2 regions of the Lysinibacillus sp. JK80 genome follow, and region 2 is predicted to be linked to the other one. Evidence: a T-box and tRNA genes for the amino acid it is inferred to sense, from the RefSeq annotation. Region 2 holds a T-box; the other holds one or more tRNA genes.
The links. A T-box is a leader RNA that pairs with one kind of tRNA and senses whether it is charged. The one in region 2 lies ahead of ileS (isoleucine--tRNA ligase), so its partner is inferred to be a tRNA-Ile.
Positions count from the first base shown of each region.

Region 1: it has a tRNA-Ile gene. The T-box ahead of ileS (isoleucine--tRNA ligase) is inferred to sense a tRNA for this amino acid. The anticodon was not compared.

Region 1 is NZ_CP058997.1:2,966,445-2,970,864, forward strand. Features, by position in the region: rRNA gene HXV90_RS14850 (23S ribosomal RNA) at 1-1,561, opposite strand, end outside; tRNA gene HXV90_RS14855 (tRNA-Ala) at 1,652-1,727, opposite strand; tRNA gene HXV90_RS14860 (tRNA-Ile) at 1,740-1,816, opposite strand; rRNA gene HXV90_RS14865 (16S ribosomal RNA) at 1,911-3,462, opposite strand; tRNA gene HXV90_RS14870 (tRNA-Ala) at 3,606-3,681, opposite strand; tRNA gene HXV90_RS14875 (tRNA-Pro) at 3,702-3,778, opposite strand; tRNA gene HXV90_RS14880 (tRNA-Arg) at 3,788-3,864, opposite strand; tRNA gene HXV90_RS14885 (tRNA-Leu) at 3,873-3,961, opposite strand; tRNA gene HXV90_RS14890 (tRNA-Gly) at 3,967-4,041, opposite strand; tRNA gene HXV90_RS14895 (tRNA-Leu) at 4,079-4,163, opposite strand; tRNA gene HXV90_RS14900 (tRNA-Lys) at 4,181-4,256, opposite strand; tRNA gene HXV90_RS14905 (tRNA-Thr) at 4,264-4,339, opposite strand; tRNA gene HXV90_RS14910 (tRNA-Val) at 4,343-4,418, opposite strand.
Region 2 is NZ_CP058997.1:2,095,422-2,099,841, forward strand. Features, by position in the region: gene ileS (isoleucine--tRNA ligase) at 1-2,380, opposite strand, end outside; T-box leader at 2,493-2,716, opposite strand; partial or broken gene HXV90_RS10950 (DivIVA domain-containing protein) at 2,813-3,336, opposite strand; gene HXV90_RS10955 (YlmH family RNA-binding protein) at 3,432-4,220, opposite strand; gene HXV90_RS10960 (YggT family protein) at 4,391-4,420, opposite strand, start outside.

The DNA.
Region 1 (4,420 bases), 870 kb from region 2:
GTTACAGTGTGCGGATTTGCCTACACACACGCCTTACTGCTTGGACGCGCACAACCAACGGCGCGCTTACCCTATCCTACTGCGTCCCCCCATTTCTCAAACGGTGAGGAGGTGGTACAGGAATATCAACCTGTTGTCCATCGCCTACGCCTATCGGCCTCGGCTTAGGTCCCGACTAACCCTGAGCGGACGAGCCTTCCTCAGGAAACCTTAGTCATACGGTGGACGGGATTCTCACCCGTCTTTCGCTACTCATACCGGCATTCTCACTTCTAAGCGCTCCACCAGTCCTTCCGATCTGACTTCAACGCACTTAGAACGCTCTCCTACCACTGACATCATAGATGTCAATCCACAGCTTCGGTGAATCGTTTAGCCCCGATACATTTTCGGCGCAGCGTCACTCGACCAGTGAGCTATTACGCACTCTTTAAATGATGGCTGCTTCTAAGCCAACATCCTGGTTGTCTGTGCAACGCCACATCCTTTTCCACTTAACGATTACTTTGGGACCTTAGCTGGTGGTCTGGGCTGTTTCCCTTTTGACTACGGATCTTATCACTCGCAGTCTGACTCCCGTGTATAAATATCTGGCATTCGGAGTTTGTCTGAATTCGGTAAACCGGGATGGCCCCCTAGTCCAAACAGTGCTCTACCTCCAGTATTCTCATCACGAGGCTAGCCCTAAAGCTATTTCGGAGAGAACCAGCTATCTCCAAGTTCGATTGGAATTTCTCCGCTACCCACACCTCATCCCCGCACTTTTCAACGTGCGTGGGTTCGGGCCTCCAGTAAGTGTTACCTCACCTTCACCCTGGACATGGGTAGATCACCTGGTTTCGGGTCTACGACCACGTACTATTTCGCCCTATTCAGACTCGCTTTCGCTGCGGCTCCGCCTTCTAAAGCTTAACCTTGCACGTAATCGTAACTCGCCGGTTCATTCTACAAAAGGCACGCTATCACCCATTAACGGGCTCTAACTACTTGTAGGCACACGGTTTCAGGATCTCTTTCACTCCCCTTCCGGGGTGCTTTTCACCTTTCCCTCACGGTACTGGTTCACTATCGGTCACTAGGTAGTATTTAGCCTTGGGAGATGGTCCTCCCGGATTCCGACGGAATTTCACGTGTTCCGCCGTACTCAGGATCCACTCAGGAGAGAACGAACTTTCGACTACAGGGCTTTTACCTGCTCTGGCGGACCTTTCCAAGTCGCTTCATCTAACTCGCTCTTTTGTAACTCCGTATAGAGTGTCCTACAACCCCAAGAGGCAAGCCTCTTGGTTTGGGCTCTTCCCGTTTCGCTCGCCGCTACTCAGGGAATCGATTTTTCTTTCTCTTCCTCCAGGTACTTAGATGTTTCAGTTCCCTGGGTCTGCCTTCAAGACGCTATGTATTCACGTCAAGATACTACGCGATTAAACGTAGTGGGTTCCCCCATTCGGAAATCTCCGGATCAAAGCTCACTTACAGCTCCCCGAAGCATATCGGTGTTAGTGCCGTCCTTCTTCGGCTCCTAGTGCCAAGGCATTCGCCGTGCGCCCTTAATAACTTAACCAAGTTATTAAGCCTATAAAAAAACTTAAAAAATAAATGTATTTGTTACAATTTCAATGTCGTTTTATCCAGTTTTCAAAGAACAAAAAAATGGTGGAGCCTAGCGGGATCGAACCGCTGACCTCCTGCGTGCAAGGCAGGCGCTCTCCCAGCTGAGCTAAGGCCCCAAGAGGTATATATGGTGGGCCTAAATGGACTCGAACCATCGACCTCACGCTTATCAGGCGTGCGCTCTAACCAGCTGAGCTATAGGCCCTCTTGGAAGTTTTATTAAATTTCATAAACCTTCAAAACTGAACGCAAAACGTAATCTTACAAACCCAAGGTTTGTATTCCGAAATAATCCTTAGAAAGGAGGTGATCCAGCCGCACCTTCCGATACGGCTACCTTGTTACGACTTCACCCCAATCATCTATCCCACCTTCGGCGGCTGGCTCCAAAAGGTTACCTCACCGACTTCGGGTGTTACAAACTCTCGTGGTGTGACGGGCGGTGTGTACAAGGCCCGGGAACGTATTCACCGCGGCATGCTGATCCGCGATTACTAGCGATTCCGGCTTCATGTAGGCGAGTTGCAGCCTACAATCCGAACTGAGAACGACTTTATCGGATTAGCTCCCTCTCGCGAGTTGGCAACCGTTTGTATCGTCCATTGTAGCACGTGTGTAGCCCAGGTCATAAGGGGCATGATGATTTGACGTCATCCCCACCTTCCTCCGGTTTGTCACCGGCAGTCACCTTAGAGTGCCCAACTAAATGATGGCAACTAAGATCAAGGGTTGCGCTCGTTGCGGGACTTAACCCAACATCTCACGACACGAGCTGACGACAACCATGCACCACCTGTCACCGTTGCCCCCGAAGGGGAAACTATATCTCTACAGTGGTCAACGGGATGTCAAGACCTGGTAAGGTTCTTCGCGTTGCTTCGAATTAAACCACATGCTCCACCGCTTGTGCGGGCCCCCGTCAATTCCTTTGAGTTTCAGTCTTGCGACCGTACTCCCCAGGCGGAGTGCTTAATGCGTTAGCTGCAGCACTAAGGGGCGGAAACCCCCTAACACTTAGCACTCATCGTTTACGGCGTGGACTACCAGGGTATCTAATCCTGTTTGCTCCCCACGCTTTCGCGCCTCAGCGTCAGTTACAGACCAGAAAGTCGCCTTCGCCACTGGTGTTCCTCCAAATCTCTACGCATTTCACCGCTACACTTGGAATTCCACTTTCCTCTTCTGCACTCAAGTCCCCCAGTTTCCAATGACCCTCCACGGTTGAGCCGTGGGCTTTCACATCAGACTTAAAGGACCGCCTGCGCGCGCTTTACGCCCAATAATTCCGGACAACGCTTGCCACCTACGTATTACCGCGGCTGCTGGCACGTAGTTAGCCGTGGCTTTCTAATAAGGTACCGTCAAGGTACAGCCAGTTACTACTGTACTTGTTCTTCCCTTACAACAGAGTTTTACGATCCGAAAACCTTCTTCACTCACGCGGCGTTGCTCCATCAGGCTTTCGCCCATTGTGGAAGATTCCCTACTGCTGCCTCCCGTAGGAGTCTGGGCCGTGTCTCAGTCCCAGTGTGGCCGATCACCCTCTCAGGTCGGCTACGCATCGTCGCCTTGGTGAGCCGTTACCTCACCAACTAGCTAATGCGCCGCGGGCCCATCCTATAGCGACAGCCGAAACCGTCTTTCAGTCTTTCACCATGAAGCAAAAGAGATTATTCGGTATTAGCCCCGGTTTCCCGGAGTTATCCCAAACTATAGGGTAGGTTGCCCACGTGTTACTCACCCGTCCGCCGCTAACGTCAAAGGAGCAAGCTCCTTTTCTGTTCGCTCGACTTGCATGTATTAGGCACGCCGCCAGCGTTCGTCCTGAGCCAGGATCAAACTCTCCATAAAAGAAATTTGATTAGCTCAAATTGTTTTGCTGGCATCATGTTTGATGTCCAAAATTGTGTTTCGTTCACTAACCGAAGCTAGCTACTTAAAACTTTATTGATTACGTTTTGCTTGTTCAGTTTTCAAGGTTCATGTAATTGAATTGGTGGAGCCTAGCGGGATCGAACCGCTGACCTCCTGCGTGCAAGGCAGGCGCTCTCCCAGCTGAGCTAAGGCCCCATATTTTTATTTTTAGGAAATGGTCGGGAAGACAGGATTCGAACCTGCGACCCCTTGGTCCCAAACCAAGTGCTCTACCAAGCTGAGCTACTTCCCGTTGTTCTTATGGCGCGCCCGACAGGAGTCGAACCCATAACCTTCTGATCCGTAGTCAGACGCTCTATCCAATTGAGCTACGGGCGCATTTAAAATGGTGCCGAGGACCGGAATCGAACCGGTACGGTAGTCACCTACCGCAGGATTTTAAGTCCTGTGCGTCTGCCAGTTCCGCCACCCCGGCACATTTGGAGCGGAAGACGAGGTTCGAACTCGCGACCCCCACCTTGGCAAGGTGGTGTTCTACCACTGAACTACTTCCGCATGTGCATAAGCTTTTTTTATCTGGCAATGAAAATAATGGTGCGGGTGAAGGGAGTCGAACCCCCACGCCTTGCGGCGCTAGATCCTAAGTCTAGTGCGTCTGCCAATTCCGCCACACCCGCTTATTATTATTTATAAATGGTGAGCCATGAAGGACTCGAACCTTCGACCCTCTGATTAAAAGTCAGATGCTCTACCAACTGAGCTAATGGCTCGAAAAAATGGTGCCGGCTATAGGAATCGAACCCACGACCTACTGATTACAAGTCAGTTGCTCTACCTGCTGAGCTAAACCGGCATATGGTGGAGGATGACGGGCTCGAACCGCCGACCCTCTGCTTGTAAGGCAGATGCTCTCCCAGCTGAGCTAATCCTCCTG
Region 2 (4,420 bases):
AATTCGCTTGAACATCTACCTCTGGGAAATCTGTTAATTGAACAGAAACTTCTTCTACAATACCTTGAGCATGTAGATAAGACCACATTTCATCTGTTGTATGTGGGATAATTGGTGTCATGATTTTTACTAATGTCATCAATGTATCATAAATAACTGTTTGCATCGCACGACGATCCTTATTGTCATGACCCTCGATATAGACTACGTCTTTGGCAATATCAAGATAGAATGAAGATAACTCTACAGCAACGAAATTATTGACTACATGATAGACAGCAGCAAAATCATAACGATCATAGGCAGCACGCACAGTTTTTAAGACATCCTGTAAGCGCATATACACATATTGATCCATTTCACGAAGCTCAGCATAACTTACACGATCTTTCGTAGGATCGAAATCAGCAATATTGCCGTGTAAGAAACGGAAAGTATTACGAATTTTACGATACACTTCAGATACTTGCTTTAACATATCCATAGAGATGCGCACATCTGCTGTATAATCAACAGATGCAACCCATAAACGAAGTATGTCTGCTCCATACTGATCCATTACTTTTTGCGGAATAATCACATTCCCTAAAGATTTACTCATTTTACGTCCTTCACCATCAAGTACAAAACCATGTGTTAAAAGTCCTTTGTATGGTGCATAGCCGTTAATAGCTACAGATGTAATAAGAGAGGAATTAAACCAACCACGATGTTGGTCAGAGCCCTCTAAATAAAGATCAGCTGGATATTTCATACCACGTTCTACTAGTACACCTTGGTGTGATGAACCGGAATCAAACCATACATCCATAATATCATTTTCTTTTGTAAATTCGCCGTTCGGGCTACCTGGATGTGTAAAGCCTTCTGGTAATAACTCTTTTGCTGTTTTTTGGAACCAAATATTTGATCCATTCTCACGGAATAATGCTGAGACATGACTAATTGTTTCAGGTGTAATAATAGGTTCACCATTTTCAGCATAGAAAATCGGAATCGGCACACCCCACGCACGTTGACGTGAAATTACCCAGTCTCCACGATCACGAATCATATTATAAAGACGAGTTTCTCCCCAAGCTGGTGTAAATGCTGTTGCTTTTACAGCCTCTAATAACTCCCCACGGAATGCTTCAACAGATGCAAACCATTGTGGTGTCGCACGATAAATAACAGGCTTTTTCGTACGCCAGTCATGTGGATAGGAGTGCGTAAAGAAATCAAGCTTTTCTAACGCTCCTACTTCTTTTAGTTTTTCTGTGACGAGTTTATTCGCATCATTATAAAACACGCCTTCAAAGCCAGGTGCTTCATCTGTATAGCAGCCACTATTATCAAGAGGGCTAAGAATACCTAAACCATACTGTTTACCAATATGATAATCGTCTTCACCATGCCCTGGGGCTGTATGAACACAACCTGTACCCGCTTCAGCAGTTACGTGTTCACCTACCATAATAAGCGATTCACGATCGTAGAATGGATGTTGTGCTACAATACGATCTAATGCCTCTCCTTTTACCTCTTGAACAACCTCATAGTCTACCCATCCAAGCGTAGTTGCCACTGACTCTAATAACTCTTTGGCAATGATGAATTTTTTATTAGCCACTGCAACTACTACATAGATAAATTCAGGATTCAAAGAAATCCCTAAGTTTGCTGGTAATGTCCATGGTGTTGTTGTCCAAATGATAAATTTAGCATCTGCTGGAACAACACCCTTCGCATCCTTAATTGCAAAGCTTACATAAATGGATGGAGATTTGATGTCCTTATATTCAATTTCAGCTTCCGCCAAAGCAGATTCAGAAGAAGGAGACCAATAAACCGGCTTTAACCCTTTATAGATATAACCTTTTTCCGCCATTTTACCGAATACTTCAATTTGACGAGCTTCAAACTCAGGCTTTAATGTAATATATGGATTTTCCCAATCACCTCGAATGCCTAGACGGCGGAATTGGGCACGTTGATTGTCAATTTGCTCATAAGCATACTCTTCACAAAGTTGGCGGAATGCTGCTACTGACATTTCTTTACGTTTTACACCTTTGTTAGTCAATGCTTGCTCAATTGGTAAACCATGTGTATCCCAACCTGGAATATAATTGACATGGTAGCCAGTCATGGAACGATGACGTGTAATCATATCCTTCAATACTTTATTTAGAGCATGGCCTATATGGATATCACCATTTGCATAGGGAGGACCATCATGTAGAACAAATTCTGGTCGACCTTCCGTACGCTCCATCTGTAATTTGTTAATATCCATGCCACTCCATTTTTCTTGCATTTTTGGCTCATTTGCCGGTAAATTTCCACGCATTGGGAAATCTGTTTTTGGCATTAATAAAGTATCTTTGTATTCAACCATTAAAATTCCTCCTTTATTTTACACAAACAGGTAGACATTTTTCTCATAAGACAGTTATTGGCAAAATTATCTAAAACGATTCGGAAACAAACAAAAAAAGCCCTCAATCCCACTAAGGGACGAGAAGCTTCTACTCGCGGTACCACCCTAATTGTAGTACAAAAATTTGCACTACCTCTTAAAAGCACGTTTAACGTCGTGCATCACGAAATAACCTACTTTTTTCAGTTATTTAGCTCAGAAGTGATGTTCAATGCTAGTTGTATGTTTGGGCTCTCACTGTCCCCAAATCGCTTAACAACGCCTAACAAATACTGTCTTCGTCTCTGCTTTTATGCATATCTGTTCAAAATAATTACTATTACAAAGTATATGAAATTCAAACAATCACGTCAAGTTTCATTTGTCAATTACAGCAATTAAAAAGAAAAGTTAAATATCCTCAGAATCCTGTGCTTCTTCAACAGATGCTTGAATTTCTGTTAAATCGATATCATATTGCAGCAAATGATCCCAGTCATCTGCATTAAGTAAATCCAGCTGTGCTTCTACAAGCATCTTGAAACGATTACGAAATACCTTAGATTGCTTTTTAAGCTCATCAATTTCAATCGTCACCTTACGAGCCTTCGTCAAAGCTTCATTGACAATTCGATCAGCATTTTTTTCAGCTTCTTTTACAATGAGCTTTGCCTCTTTTTGAGAATTTCTTCTCACTTCATCAGCCGCTTCTTGTGCAACGACAATAGACTTCTGCAAAGTTTCTTCTAAGGTGTTGAAATGTCTCGCTTGTTCTAAAGCCATCTCTAATTGCTTATCAACCTCTTTTTTTCACGAAGCAGAATTTCATAGTCTTTAATAATCTGATCTAAAAATTCATTTACTTCATCTTCAGCATAACCTCTGAAGGCTTTTGTAAACTCCTTATTATGTATATCAATAGGTGATAATGGCATACAATCCTTCTCTCCTTTACATGTACATTCGTAATTCCTATTATACAATTGTTCCGACAACTTAGCAGTAAAAATTAATGAAATTTACTTCACTTTCAGCTTTTTTGGGCCAATCGACCGACTTGAAGACGGATTTTATCTTTTTTTGTTCGGCCTTCAGTCATAATAATTTTCACCCGCCCACTTCCACGTATCGATAAAATATCTCCCTCTTGTAATTCAAAAGCAACTGTATCTCTTTCTGTCCAATTTACACGAACTTTTTTCCCAGTAATTAAAGCTTGAGCTTTTTGGCGTGATACATTTAATACAGTCGCAATAATTACATCTAAGCGCATGGAAGATACTGTATGAGATTCCTCCAACCATTCTTCCTCATTTACAATAAGGGAATCCGCTTCTTTTAAAGACTCAATATGCACCTTAACTTTACCAATACCTGTTAAATGTAACCGAACATATTCTGCTACCTCTTGAGCTACAACGAATTGCACCTGCTGATCATTTACACGAATATCACCAAATTTGCCACGGTTTAAACCTAATGAAAGCAACGCACCTAAAACATCAGGATGTCGTAATTGGACAAATTTCACTGGATATTGAATCGTAAAGGCCACTAACTGAAAGTCTTCTTCTATTGCTTCATAGTAAGTAGGAAAAATAAGCATACGCTGCCTCTCCGCCTCTTCAAATAAACCTGTGCATGCAGTTTTTAGGGTATCATTTTGCCCGATAATCGATGTCACAATAAAACGTTGTCTTGGATCAAGAAAATCTGTCAGCTTAGGCGCATAACGATCTTCAACCTCACGCTGCCAGCTTATTACCTGTTCAATAAAGGGCTGTTCATCTTTTCGAAAATGCTGGATTAAGTGTTCCATCTTGTTGTCTCCTCTTTCACTAGTTCCATTTTGCTTTGTTAGTTGGAAACTTAGTATTCCCAATTAATGACGTTTGGACGTCATTGTTTTAAAATTTTTTATTAGTCGCTTTAGTAGCATAGAAAATTAAAATAAATAAAAAATCCCCACCAAAACGTGAGGATTTACTTCTAAGCGAACATAAAATATATTTTCTGAAT